DNA from 3 places in the Acuticoccus sediminis genome. Region 2 is predicted to be linked to each of the others. Evidence: predicted binding sites of a transcription regulator. Region 2 holds the regulator's gene; each other region holds the start of a gene.
What was found. The regulator PhoB, encoded in region 2, activates phosphate uptake and scavenging genes when phosphate is short. The targets are predictions, from matches to a motif close to TGTCATNNANCTGTCAT.

Region 1 (4,525 bases), 1.1 Mb from region 2:
GCGGCCCGTCCGGGGCCGGCAAGAGCTCGGTCCTCAAGATCGTCGCCGGCACCTACGCGGCCAACCATGGCGCAGTGCGGGTGCGTCACCGGGGCGGGATGGTGGACACGACGCGCCTCTCCGCGCGCGAGATGGGCGCAGTGCGGCGCGAGACCATCGCCGACGTCACCCAGTTCCTGCGCGCCATCCCCCGCGTTCCGGCGATCGACCTCGTGGCCGCGGCCGGCACCGGCGAGACGGCACGCGATGAGGCGGCGCACCTCCTGACGCGGCTCAACCTGCCGGAGCGGCTGTGGTCGCTGCCGCCGGCGACCTTCTCGGGCGGCGAGAAGCAGCGGGTGAACATCGCCGCCGGCTTCATCCGCCGCACGCCGCTCCTGCTGGTGGACGAGCCGACCGCGAGCCTCGACCACGCCAACCGCGAGGTCGTCGTCGAACTGATCCGCGAGAAGAAGGCCGCCGGAACCGCCGTTCTCGGCATCTTCCACGACCGCGACGTGCGCGATGCGGTATGCGACCGCGTCGTCGACGTCACGAAATTCGCACCGGGGGACGCCGCGTGAAGCTGTCCGAGGCACCGACCATCCACCCCACCGCGACGGTGACCGACACGACCATGGGGCGCTGGACCGATGTCGGCGCCTACACCGAGATCAGCGCGTCGAGCTTCGGCGACTACAGCTACATCGTCGACGACGGGCAGGTGCTGTTCTCGACGGTGAAGAAGTTCGCGTCGATCGCCTCGCACGTGCGGCTCAACCCCTCGAATCACCCGATCGAGCGGGCCGCCGCGCATCATTTCACCTACCGCTGCGCCGACTATTTCGAGGACGCCGAGCACGATACCGGCATCTTCGAGTGGCGCCGTGCCGATACCGTCACCATCGGCAACGACGTGTGGATCGGGCATGCGGCGACGGTGATGCCGGGCGTCACGGTGGGTGACGGGGCGGTCATCGGCTCGGGCGCGGTGGTGACGCGGGACGTCGCCCCGTACACGATCGTCACCGGCATCCCGGCGCGACCGTTGCGGCCGCGCTTCCCGGCCCGCATCGGCGAGCGGCTGATGGCGCTCGGCTGGTGGGACTGGAGCCATGAGCGCCTGCGCACCGCGCTCCCCGATTTCCAGGCGCTGCCGGTGGAGACCTTCCTCGAGAAGTACGAGTAGAACGCCGCTCAGGGGTCCTTCTTCTTCAGCCGCGCGGCGTTGGCGATCACGAGGAGCGCGCCGGCCACGAAGGCGATGGGGACGGCGTCGTCCTTGGTGAGCCGGCCAAACGGCGTGGCGGCGAGCTGGTCGGCGATGCTGCGCCGTGGCGGGCGCTTGCGGCGCGGCGGCGGCGGGACGGGCTCCGGGGCTGGACGCCGCCGGTCGAGCCGGTCGAACGCGCGGCGCAGCACCGGCCGCGCGCCGGCGACGGCCCGCCGTGTCCGCGCCTCGCCTTGCCGCACGGCACCGCGCGTCGCCTCCGTACCCCGGTCGACGAGGTCGAGGAGGCGCTCGCGGGCCAGCGCTCGCGCCGACAGCGGGACCTTGCGCAGCGCCGGGGCGCCCTGCGCCGTCTCGGCGCTCGCCTCCAGCGCGACCAACCGCTCGTCCTCGAGGACCATCACAAGGCTGAACGCGGCCAGGGCGGTAAGGTCGACGAGACCGTAGAGCCCTTGCTGCGCGGCCGGTCCGATGAGGTCGAGGAGGCTCGGGCCGAGGAGGGCGATCGCCGGCCACATCGTCCACAGCACCATCAGGGTCCGCGCGTGCCGCTCGTAGACGTCGAGGCGCGCGGGGCCGCTCGCGACCGCGGCCTCGCGCACCGGGCCGCGCAGCAGCGCGAACATCAGCCCCATCGTGAGCAGCGAGACGACGAACCAGATCCACGCCGCCGCACCTGTCTGCCCGACCGCGACGGCGCGCGTCGCCACCATCGCGACGTCGAGGAAGACGACCGTGAGCGCCGTCGGCAGCAGCGCCTGACCCGCCGGGACCGCGGTCGCGAGCAGGGACGCGGCGAGCACCGGCGTCGTGAGGAGCCAGATGACGTGGTGCGTGTCGACGGGGTGCGGGCCGACGTAGACCGCCGCGCCGCGCGCCATCACCACGTAGTAGAGCGCGGCCATCAGCGCAGCGCCGCCGTGAAGCGCCGTGCGGGCCGCCTGACGCGGCGTCGCGAAGCCGCCGAGGGCGAGGATCGCGACCGCGCCGATGGCGAGGCCGGCGGCGACGACCCATTCGATGGCGGCGCTCATCGCGCGGGTCCGCGGTGGACGGTGCGCCGCAATGTCGACGGACTGTCACAATCATGTGTGAGATGACGGCTGCGGTGGTCTATCCCAGGCATCGCTCGCTCCCACACGCTCCGTATTGTTTGTTGCGTAGCAAACGAAGGTGCCCGGGATTGGTTCGCCTCACAGCCGACGAAGGTTCGATGCGTTACGCCGTCTATCTGACCCCGCCCGACGGGGCGCCCCTTGCCGAAGCCGCCGCCACGTGGCTCGGCCGGTCGCCGTTCCCGGGCCCGGCCGGGCCCGCCGCCGCGCCCGCCTTGGCGCTTCCCGAGGTGCCGGCGCGCTACGGCTTCCACGCCACCATGCGCGCCCCGTTCGTTCTGGCGGAAGGGCGCACCGAGGCCGACCTTCTCGCCGCCTTCGAGGCGTTCGCGGCGCAGCGCTCCGTCCTGCACCCTGTGCTCGCCATCGCGCCCCTGTCGCGCTTCGTCGCGTTCCGGTCCGACGATCCGGCGCTGAGCCGCGCGGCGCAGGAGACGGTGGAGGCGTTCGAGCCGCTGCGGGCGCCGCTGACCGAAGCGGACCGCGCCCGGCGCAGCCCCGACAAGCTCACCAGCCGCGAACTGGATCTTCTCGAGCGCTGGGGATACCCCTACGTCATGGAACGTTTCGTGTTTCACATGACCCTGTCCGGACCGGTGGGGGAGAGTTTAGACACCGTCACCGCCGCCGCCAAATCCCATTTCGGTGCGCTCGACGGTGCGCCTCACCCCCTCATTCTCGCCATCTATCGGGAGGATGAGCCGGGCGGCCCCTTCCATGTGATCGCGACGCAGAACGCCGCCGCCTCCTCCAACTCGGACCGATCCCGTTGACCACGCTGACCAATGCCACTCTCGTCCTCCCCGATGAGGTGATCCGCGGCCACATCGTGCTCGAGGACGGGCGCATCGCCGCCATCGGCGAGGGCGACGCGCGCGGCGAGGACATTGAGGGCGACATCATCGTCCCCGGCCTGATCGAGCTGCACACCGACCACCTGGAGACCCACGTCGCGCCGCGCCCGAAGGTGCGCTGGAACGTGACGGCGGCGATCCAGGCGCACGACGCGCAGATCGCGGCATCCGGCATCACCACGGTGCTCGACGCGCTGCGGGTGGGCCTCGACGCGGACGCCGACATCTCCTCGCAGGATTCGCGGAACTTCGCGGACGCGATCACCAGCGCCCAGAACGAGGGGCGGCTGAGGGCCGAGCATCACTTCCACCTCCGTTGCGAGGTGTCGGACGAGATGGCCGTCTCGGGCTTCGAGCTCTTCGACGACGTGCCCGAGGTGCGTCTCATCTCGCTGATGGACCACACGCCCGGCCAGCGGCAGTTCCGCTCGCTGGAGGCCTACCGGATCTACTTCCAGGGCAAGAGCGGCATGTCGGATCCCGAGTTCGAGCTGTTCCAGGCCGAGCGTCGGGCGCGGGCGGCGATCTGGTCGGACAAGAACCGCAAGGCGCTGGCGGAGCGGGCCAGGGGACGCGGTGTCATCATCGCGAGCCACGACGACGCGACCACGGAGCATGTCGACGAGGCGATCCGCGACGGCGTGACGCTCGCCGAGTTCCCGACCACGGTGGAGGCAGCGGCGGCGTCGCGCGAGGCGGGGATGCAGATCCTGATGGGCGGTCCGAACCTCGTTCGCGGCGGCTCCCACTCCGGCAACGTTTCGGCCGGGGAACTGGCGGACAAGGGGATGCTGGACATCCTGTCGTCGGACTACGTGCCGTTCTCGATGCTGCAGTCGGCGTTCGTCCTGTCGGACCGCGAGGGGTGGAGCCTGCCGGCGGCCGTCGCGACGGTGACGGCCAATCCGGCGCGCGCGCTGGACATGCCCGACCGCGGCACCCTCGTTGAGGGGCTCCGCGGCGATATCGTGCGGGTGCGCCGCACCGGCGCGGGCGAGATCCCGGTCGTGCGGAGCGTCTGGCGCGCGGGCGACCGCGTCCTCTAGCCGTCGGCCGAGGGTCGGCCGCCGCCCGCCCGGGCCGGTCAGGCGGCGCGGACCTCGGTGAGGAAGCTGGCGAACACGTCGCGGAGCTGGGTGGTGACGTCGCTCATCCGCGTTGCGGTATGCTGCACGTCGTGAGCGTCCGTCTGCGTCTTCGCCGCCGCGTCCACCACGCCGCTGACCGAGGCCGAGGCGGTCTCCGACCCCTTCGACGCGGCGTTGACGCCAGCGCCGATATCGCGTGTCGCCGCGCTCTGCTGCGCCATCACCGAGGAGATGCCGAGCGCGGATGAGCGCAGCGAG
Region 2 (4,525 bases):
GGTGAAGGACCGCCTGCACGAGCCTGGCACCGGCCTCTCCGGCGGCCAGCAGCAGCGCCTGTGCATCGCCCGTGCGATCGCGGTGGAGCCGGAAGTCATCCTGATGGACGAGCCGTGCTCGGCGCTCGACCCGATCGCCACCGCGACCGTCGAGGGCCTCATCAAGGAGCTGCGCGAGAACTACACGATCATCATCGTGACGCACTCGATGAGCCAGGCGCAGCGCGTCTCCGACCGGACGGCCTACTTCCACCTCGGCGACCTCATCGAGGAAGGCCCGACGTCGAGCATCTTCAACGACCCGCAGGAGCCGCGTACGCGCGACTACATCTCCGGCGTTTTCGGATAAGTTTAAGCAACCGCCTTTGGTTCGAGTGAGGAGCAGCGCGTTGGTGCTGGCACGTGATCGGGACCGCGAGCTTGTCAGTCTCGCGGCGGAGGTCGCCGAGATGGGCGGCCTCGCTGAACATTTGGTGATGGACTCGGTGACCGCGCTGACGCGCATCGACACGCAGCGTGCGCGCGCCGTCATCGAGGCGGACCAGCGCCTCGACGCGATGCAGCGCAGCGTCGAGAACCATGCCGTCGACCTGATCGCGGCGCACCGTCCGCAAGGCAAGCCGCTGCGCGAGCTGGTCGCGGCGATGCGCATCTCCTCCGACCTCGAACGCGTCGGCGATCTCGCCAAGAACAACGCCAAGCGCGTTCTCGCGATCGAGGGGCGGGCCTACCCGCCGCGCGTGGCGCTCGGCGTCGAGCACATGTCCGACATCGCGCTCGAGCAGATGAAGTCGGTGCTCGACGCGTTCACCTCGCAGGACCTCTCGGCGGCGCTCGACGTGCGCAGCCGCGACGACGAGATCGACGCCATCTACACGTCGATCTTCCGCGAGCTGCTGACGTACATGATGGAGGATCCGCGCAACATCACGTTCTGCACGCACCTCCTGTTCTGCGCCAAGAACATCGAGCGGATCGGCGACCACGCCACCAACATCGCCGAGAACATCCACTATCTCATCACGGGCGAGCAGCCGGTCGAGGCGCGGGCCAAGGGGGACTCCTCGTCGTACCTGTCCGCCGACTGGGCCGAGCCCGAGAACGGTCGCGGAGGCCACTGACTTGCCGCAGGTCATGATCGTCGAGGACGAGGAGCCGCTGGTCCTCGTCCTGCGCTACAACCTCGAGGCGGAAGGCTACGACGTCGAGAGCGCCAGCCGCGGCGACGAGGCGGAGCTGAAGCTCCTGGAGGGCCTGCCGGACCTTCTGATCCTCGACTGGATGCTGCCGGGCCTGTCCGGGATCGAGCTGTGCCGGCGCCTGCGCTCGCGGCCGCAGTCGGAGAACCTGCCGATCATCATGCTGACGGCGCGCGGCGAGGAGACCGAGCGCATCCGCGGCCTCGCGACGGGCGCGGACGACTACGTGGTGAAGCCCTTCTCGACGCCGGAGCTGATGGCCCGGGTCCGCGCCATTCTGCGGCGCACCAAGCCGGCGGTGGTCTCCACGCTGCTGAAGGCCGGCGACATCGAGCTCGACCGCACGACCCACCGCGTGCGCCGCGCGACGCGCGAGGTGCACCTCGGCCCGACCGAGTTCCGCCTGCTGGAGTTCCTGATGCAGTCCCCCGGCCGCGTCTTCACGCGCGAGCAGCTCCTCGACGGGGTGTGGGGGCGGGACGTCTACGTGGACGAGCGCACGGTGGACGTGCACATCGGCCGACTGCGCAAGGCGATCAATCGCGGCAAGGCCAAGGATCCGATCCGCACCGTGCGCGGCGCGGGCTACGCCTTCAACGACCAGTTCCACATCCGCTGAGCGGAGGGGCGTCGCCGGCATCCGGCGTGGGGCGCGCCTCGGCGCGCCTGCCGGCCCCGCCCGATCGGCGGGCCGGCCGTGTCGGCCGCGTCAGTTCGACTTGGTCGAGCGGCGCGACGGGAAGGCCTGCTCGCAGTGCGCGCTGCAGTACGTCTCGCCCACCGCGACGCGGGCGCCGCAGAAACGGAAGTCCGCGCTCGACGGATCGCCCACCGGCCAGCGGCAGTGCGCGGAGGAGAGCTCCATGAGGGTGATGCCGTCGGTCAGGTGCACGACCTCTGCGACCGGCCGGGGCGCGGTCTCCATTTCCGGCTCCTCGACCACTTTGACGGCCACCGCGCCGGCGGCCATTACACGCGGCGCCGCGGCGGGCTTTGCCACCGGCGGCGGCGCACTGCGGGCGCGGGTCGCCCGCGCCTGGGGGGCTTTGACCCGGCCGGAGAGGCCGAGCCGGTGGATTTTGCCGATCACCGCGTTACGGGTCACGCCGCCCAGCGAACTGGCGATTTGCGAGGCGGACATGCCTTCTGCCCACATCTTGCGCAAAACCTCGATCCGCTCGTCGGTCCAGCTCATCGCGAATCCCTTTGCTCACGGCCGATCCACACGCGGTCCACAGCCCAAACCGGTGGGTGCGGGGCACTATGGAGTCGGGCGATGTCTTGCCTTTACCCGCGGAATCGTAAGAGATTTGAGGATTCACGGTCTAGAGTCGGCGAGTCCACGGCGACTCAAACCTTGCTTTTTCCCCAACCATCGGAAAGAAAGCCCGCCTGTTCCGCAGTAGCCCGTTGGGGGCGCTCGGAACGACCTTCGCATACATCGCGAGTGAACCCATGACGACGAACAGCCTGTTCCCGACCTACAACCGCGCTGACATCTCCTTCGAGAAGGGTGAGGGCGTGTGGCTCGTGGGCTCCGACGGGCGACGATACCTCGACATGGGGTCGGGCATCGCCGTCACGGGCGTCGGCCACGCGCACCCGCACCTCGTCGCCGTGCTGCAGGAGGCGGCCACGAAGGTCTGGCACACGTCCAACCTCTACCGCATTCCCGAGCAGGAGCGCCTCGCCGACCGGCTGACCGCCGCGACGTTCGCCGAGCGCGTCTTCTTCTGCAACTCGGGCGCCGAGGCGAACGAGGCCGCGATCAAGACCGCGCGCCGCTATCAATATGTGAGCGGGCACCCCGAGCGGACGCGCATCATCACCTTCACGGGCGCCTTCCACGGCCGCACGCTGGGCGCGCTCGCGGCCACGGGCGTCGCCAAGTACATGGAGGGCTTCGGCGAGCCCGCGCCCGGATTCGACAAGCTGCCGCTCGGCGACATCGACGCGGTGAAGGCCGCCGTCGGCCCGGAGACCGCCGCGATCATGGTCGAGCCCGTGCAGGGCGAGGGCGGGATCCAGATGGTCGACCGCGGCTTCCTGCAGGCGCTGCGGCAGATCTGCGACGACAACGGACTGGTCCTGATCTTCGACGAGATCCAGACCGGCGTCGGCCGCTTCGGCACTCTCTTCGCCTACGAGGCGCTGGGCGTGACGCCGGACGTCCTGACCTCCGCCAAGGGTCTCGGCGGCGGTTTCCCGATCGGCGCGTGCCTCGCCACCGCCGCGGTGGGCGATGCGATGACGCCGGGCACCCACGGCACCACCTTCGGCGGCACCCCGCTCGCCTGCGCCGTCGCCAACGGCGTGCTCGACGTGATCCTCGCCGATGGCTTCCTCGACGAGGTGAAGCGCAAGGGGGCCTTCCTCATGCAGTCGCTGTCGAGCGTCGTCGACTCGCACCCCGAGGTGTTCGAGGGCGTGCGCGGAGAAGGGCTGATGATCGGCGTCAAATGCCGCGTCGCGGCGGCCGACGTCGCGACGGCGGCGCGCGATGCCGGCCTGCTCGTCATTCCGGCGGGCGACAATGTGGTGCGCTTCCTCCCCGGCCTCGTGGCCACGCAGGAGGATCTGCGCGAGGCGGCGCAGCGGCTCGAAGCGGCAGGCGTGGCCGTCGAAAAGGCGAAGAAGGATACCGCGGTCGTATGACCCCCAAGCACTTTCTGGACATCGCGTCTCAGACCCCTGAGGCGCTCCGCGCCATTTTGGACGAAGGCCACCGGGTCAAGGCGGAGGGGCGCATCCGCACCGACCGCCTGCGCGGCAAGACGCTCGCCATGCTGTTCGAGAAGCCGTCGACGCGGACGCGCTTCTCGTTCGACCTCGCCATGCGTGAGCTGGGCGGCGACACCATCGTCGCCTCCGGCAGCGAAATGCAGCTCGGCCGCGGCGAGTCGCTGGCCGACACGGCGACGGTGCTGTCGCGCTACGTCTCGGCGGTGATGATCCGCATGCTCGACCACGGGGGCCTCACCACCTTCGCCGAGGCGGCGCAGGTGCCGGTGATCAACGGCCTGACGCGCAAGTCGCATCCGTGCCAGATCATCGCCGACCTCATCACCATCGAGGAGCGCGTCGGTGCCCTCGAGAAGCAGACGCTCGCCTGGGTGGGCGACGGCAACAACGTGCTCGCCACGCTTCTGGAGGCCGCCCCCAAGCTCGGCTTCAGGATGAGGATCGCGACGCCGCCGGAGTTCGCCATGCGCCCGATGCTGATCGACACCGCGCGCCGTCTCGGCGCCGAGATCGAGGTCGGCACCGAGCCGCAGGGCGCGGTGCGCGGCGCCGACGTCGTCATCACCGACTCCTGGGCCTCCATG
Region 3 (4,525 bases), 1.1 Mb from region 2:
TCCTGGCGCACTACGAGGTGCCGCACGACTCCCTGACGATCATTCACGGCAGCCTGTCCGACCACGCCGAGTCGATCCGCAAGGGGGAGATCGACGCGTTCTTCATGGTCGTCGCGCTCGGCAACCAGACGATCCAGGACATCATCAAGTCGACGCCGACGCAGCTCGTGGCGATCGACCAGGCCGAGGCGATGGCGCTGTTCGATCCGGCGCTGGAGGCCAAGATGGTGCCGGTCGGCACCTACTCCGGCGACCGGCCGGTGCCGAACCGGCCGATCCCGGTGGTGTCGGTGCGCAGCCTGCTCGCGGTGGGGCGGCAGGTTCCGGAGGCCACCGTCGAGGCGGTGACCCGCGCGCTGTTCGAGCGGCGGCAGGCGATGGTGCGGCAGCTCCCGCAGGCGGCCTTCATCACCGCGCCGACGGAGGAGGAGCGCCTCGCCTTCGGTGTTCACCCCGGCGCGGACCGCTACTATCGCCAGGACGATCCGATCTTTATTGTCGAGTACGCCGAGCCGCTGGCGCTGGGCGTGACGGCGCTGGCGCTGCTGGCCTCGGGGCTGTGGCAGGCGCGGATCTGGCTCGCCAATGCACGCAAGAACCGCGCAGATCATTACAACCTTGAGATCGTCGAGCTCGTATCACGTATCGAGGAGGCAAAGAGCGACAGCGAATACGACCAGATCCGGCTCGACCTGTTTGCCCTGTTCGAGCGGGTAATCGTGGATCTCGATCTGGATCGGATCGAGGAGAAATCTCTTTTGTCTTTTTCGTTTGCTTGGCAGGCGGCGGCGTCGACTCTCAATCACCGCCAGCTTCTGCTACGTTCGGACCGTACGACCAGAGCGCCCGAGCCCTTGCCCGTCGTTTGACCAGAGTGTGCCTGAGTTGTATTATTTGAGGTGAAAAATTGACCGAAATTCGAAAGGGGTATGTTTTTTCCGTCTGTGTGTAGAACAATAGTGCATTCATCGCATTTTAGGTACATTGCTGGCATGCAATTGAGATTTCAGATGTCAATGGAATTGGTCCAAACATGACGCGGTTGGGGATGGCTGGCCGGTTCGGTTCGCCAGCGCCTCCCGGGGCAACTCTGCTGGTGGTCACGGTCGAGGCGATTGCGCGCCGGATCGTGACAGGGGAGGTGCCGGTTGGCGGTATCATCCCGAACGAGTCCGAGATCGTCGACGAGCTTGGCGTGTCGCGCACCGTGGTGCGGGAGGCGGTGCGCACGCTCGTCGCCAAGGGGATGCTTCGCACCCGCCGCCGCCTCGGAACCGAGGTGACGCCGGTCGACAGCTGGAGCCTCTTCGACCGCAGCGTGATCGATTGGCGCATCCGTTACGATCCTGACGACAAGGTCCTCGACGACCTGGTCGACTTCGTGATGGCGGTCGAGATCATCGCGTGCAACCGCTGCGCCGAGGACGCCTCGTTCGACCGCGCCGGCCTGCAGGCTGCCTTCAGGGCCATGGAGCAGGCGAACACCGCCGACCGGCTGCAGCTGGCCGAGGTGGAGTACGCGTACCACTCGCTGCTGATCGACGGCGCGAAGAACATGTTCTGCAGTCACGTCTACTCGGTGATCGAGACGGCGCTGACGACGTTCATCTCCCCGCTCTTCCTCGACGGCGCGAGCCATACCGAGGCGCTCAGCGACCACAGGGCGCTGACGAAGGCCATCGTCGACGGCGACACCAACGCCGCCCGCGCCGCCGTCGAGCAGCTGGGGCACCTGCGTCGCCGCAACCTGCGCCGCGCGCTCCGCTCCATGCGCACCGAGGACGGCGAGCGCATCGGCTGACGTTCCGGCGCCCGCCCCGCGGCGGGAGCGCGCCCGCGTCCGACGACGCGAGCGACGAGGGACCCGTGCGGGATCGCCTCACCCCGGCCGGCATGCCCCGGCACCGGGCCGCCTGATCCGGCAGCGGCTCCTTCGGGCCGGCACGTGACGGGGCCGGCGCCGGTCTGCACCGGGTCGCGATTGCGCGCGCGATGTACGGCGACCCGGATGCGGGTCCGGCCGGAACGGGTGGATGCGTGCGAAGCGTCGTGCCGATGGCGCAAGCCGATGGAGCGAGGGGAGCCCGCGACGGGCGGCGCAGGCGGACGTTGTGCATGCCCGGGAGCGAATGCCCCGCGTCCGGCATTTCCCGGCCATTTTGTGATCGAAATGTCATCTTACGGGTCTATGCGGCAGGCACATCGCTCGACCCCAAGAGGACGCAATGAAGACACTCGCGTTGGCCACCACGGCGATCGCGCTTGCGATCGGTGCCGCCGAGGCCCAGGACCTGCCGCAGGCCTTCAGCCAGTGGTTCACCGACGGCCAGACGACGCTGCAGCAGAAGCTCGCCCGTCAGCCGATCACCACCCCGGCGAAGAACGTCATCCTGTTCGTCGCCGACGGCATGGGCGTCGGCACCAACTACGCCATCCGCCTCTTTGCGGGTCAGCAGGAGGGCAAGCTCGGCTCCGAGCACGTCCTGCCGTACGAGGAATTCCCCTACCTCGCGCTGATCAAGACCTACAACGTCAACGCCCAGACGCCGGACTCCGCTCCGACGGCCGGTTCGATGAACACCGGCGTGAAGCAGGTCTTCAACACCATCAACCTCGCCCCCGAAGGCGCGGTGCATGACGACTGCGCCTCCGAGGAGGGCAACCGCCTCACCACCTTCGCCGAGATGATGACGGAGAAGGGCAAGTCGGTCGGCGTCGTCTCGACCGCCCGCATCACGCACGCCACTCCCGCGGCCGTCTACGCCAAGACCGCCAACCGCGACTGGGAAGGCGAGCTGCCCGAGGGCTGCAACAGCGCCAAGGACATCGCCACCCAGCTCTTCGACCAGATGCAGGCCGGTGTCGTCGACATCGCGCTCGGCGGTGGCCGCCGCTACTTCGTGCCGGAGGGCACCGAGACCGACGAGGGCGGCAAGGGCCGCCGCAAGGACGGCCGCAACCTCGTCACCGAGGCGAAGGACGCGGGCGCCCAGTACGCCTGGAACACCGAGACCTTCAAGGGGCTGAACCTCGACGGCACGACCCCGATCCTCGGCCTCTTCGAGGATTCGCACATGGCCTACGAGGCCGACCGCGCCCCCGAGGAGGAACCCTCCCTCGAGGACATGACCCGCGCCGCGATCGAGTACCTCGCCAACAACGATAACGGCTACTACCTCGAGATCGAGGCCGGCCGCGTCGACCACGGCAACCACGACGGCAACGCCTACCGCACGCTCACCGACGGCGTCGAGTTCGCCAAGGCCATCGCCGCCGCCGACGAGCTGACGAACGACGAGGACACCCTCATCATCGTCACCGCCGACCACGAGCACGCCATCGCGTTCAACGGCTATTGCGGCCGCGGCTCGCCGGTCCTCGGCCTCTGCTACAAGGTGAAGGCCGGCCAGATCGAGCACAGCGACGAGCCCAACCTCGGCGCCGACGGCAAGCCCTACACCGTCATCGGCTTCCTGAACGGCGCGGGCTCGGTCCTCGTGAAGCAGGAGGACGGCACCTACTCCGGCTCGCGTCCGGACCTCACCGAGGACGAGGCGCAGGACATCGACTACCTGCAGCAGGCGCTGATCCCGATGTCGTCCGAGACGCACTCGGGCGAGGACGTCGCGCTGTGGGCCAAGGGTCCGTTCGCGCACCTTTTCGACGGCACCGTGGAGCAGAACTACATCTTCCACGTGATGGACTACGCGGTCGAGGGAGCGGCGCAGTAAGCGCCGCCGGCTGACCCGGAGGGGCCGCCACGTCGGCCCTTCCTTCCATGCGGTCCCCCGTCGCGGCGACACGGCGGGAGCCGGCCGCAGCGACAAAAGGCGGCGCGGGACCGCCTTGCCACCGACGCCTCGCCGGCCGCACCATCGCGTACGGCAGGCTCGCCCACGCACGAGTTCGAAGGATGCGTATGATGGACCGCCGCACTTTCATCGCCGGTGCCTCCGCCGCCGCGCTGCTTCCGGCCCTTCCGCTCGCCACGCAGTCGCTGGCGCAGACGGAGGAGGTGACCGTCAGGCTCCGCGAGCTCTACAAGCGCAACGGCGACTTCACGAAGTATGCCACCGACCGGGCCGAGCAGCGGGTCAGCATCCGCGGCTTCATGGCCCCGCCGCTGAAGGCCGACGCGCGCTTCTTCGTCCTCACCAACCGCCCGATGGCGGTCTGCCCCTTCTGCGAGAGCTCGGTAGACTGGCCGGAGGACATCCTCGCCATCTACCTGAAGCGGGTCGTCGACGTGGTGCCGTTCAACGTGCCGATCATCGTGCGGGGCCGGCTGGAACTCGGCGAGTACACCGACCCCGACACCGGTTTCGTCTCCCGCGTGCGCCTCACCGATTCCAACTACGAGCGGGCCTGACACCCCGTCTCGGCCCCGCCCGGCCGCACGCGGGCGCCTTTGCCGCCGTCCGGCGGTCTGCCGGCGCGCGAGCGCGGCGCGGCGGTCCCGCCTGCGCCGGACGCCTCGCGCGGGCACCCTGACCTGAAACGACACGGGACGATCATGGGCCTACCG

Region 1: a site for PhoB is predicted at 2,277-2,293, ahead of DLJ53_RS05905 (DUF1045 domain-containing protein). Genes of this name have one in related genera too.
Region 3: a site for PhoB is predicted at 2,161-2,177, ahead of DLJ53_RS05750 (alkaline phosphatase). Genes of this name have one in related genera too.

What each region holds. Positions count from the first base shown of each region.
Region 1 covers NZ_QHHQ01000001.1:1,364,796-1,369,320, forward strand. The annotation lists gene phnL (phosphonate C-P lyase system protein PhnL) at 1-563, shown strand, start outside; gene DLJ53_RS05895 (DapH/DapD/GlmU-related protein) at 560-1,168, shown strand; gene DLJ53_RS05900 (bacteriorhodopsin) at 1,177-2,244, opposite strand; gene DLJ53_RS05905 (DUF1045 domain-containing protein) at 2,424-3,098, shown strand; gene DLJ53_RS05910 (alpha-D-ribose 1-methylphosphonate 5-triphosphate diphosphatase) at 3,095-4,225, shown strand; gene DLJ53_RS05915 (methyl-accepting chemotaxis protein) at 4,264-4,525, opposite strand, start outside.
Region 2 covers NZ_QHHQ01000001.1:283,690-288,214, reverse strand. The annotation lists gene pstB (phosphate ABC transporter ATP-binding protein PstB) at 1-349, shown strand, start outside; gene phoU (phosphate signaling complex protein PhoU) at 393-1,121, shown strand; gene phoB (phosphate regulon transcriptional regulator PhoB) at 1,123-1,818, shown strand; gene DLJ53_RS01165 (GcrA family cell cycle regulator) at 1,909-2,394, opposite strand; gene DLJ53_RS01160 (aspartate aminotransferase family protein) at 2,655-3,854, shown strand; gene argF (ornithine carbamoyltransferase) at 3,851-4,525, shown strand, end outside.
Region 3 covers NZ_QHHQ01000001.1:1,334,750-1,339,274, forward strand. The annotation lists gene DLJ53_RS05740 (TAXI family TRAP transporter solute-binding subunit) at 1-869, shown strand, start outside; gene DLJ53_RS05745 (FadR/GntR family transcriptional regulator) at 1,049-1,801, shown strand; gene DLJ53_RS05750 (alkaline phosphatase) at 2,226-3,731, shown strand; gene DLJ53_RS05755 (bromodomain-containing protein) at 3,923-4,369, shown strand; gene DLJ53_RS05760 (ATP-binding cassette domain-containing protein) at 4,514-4,525, shown strand, end outside.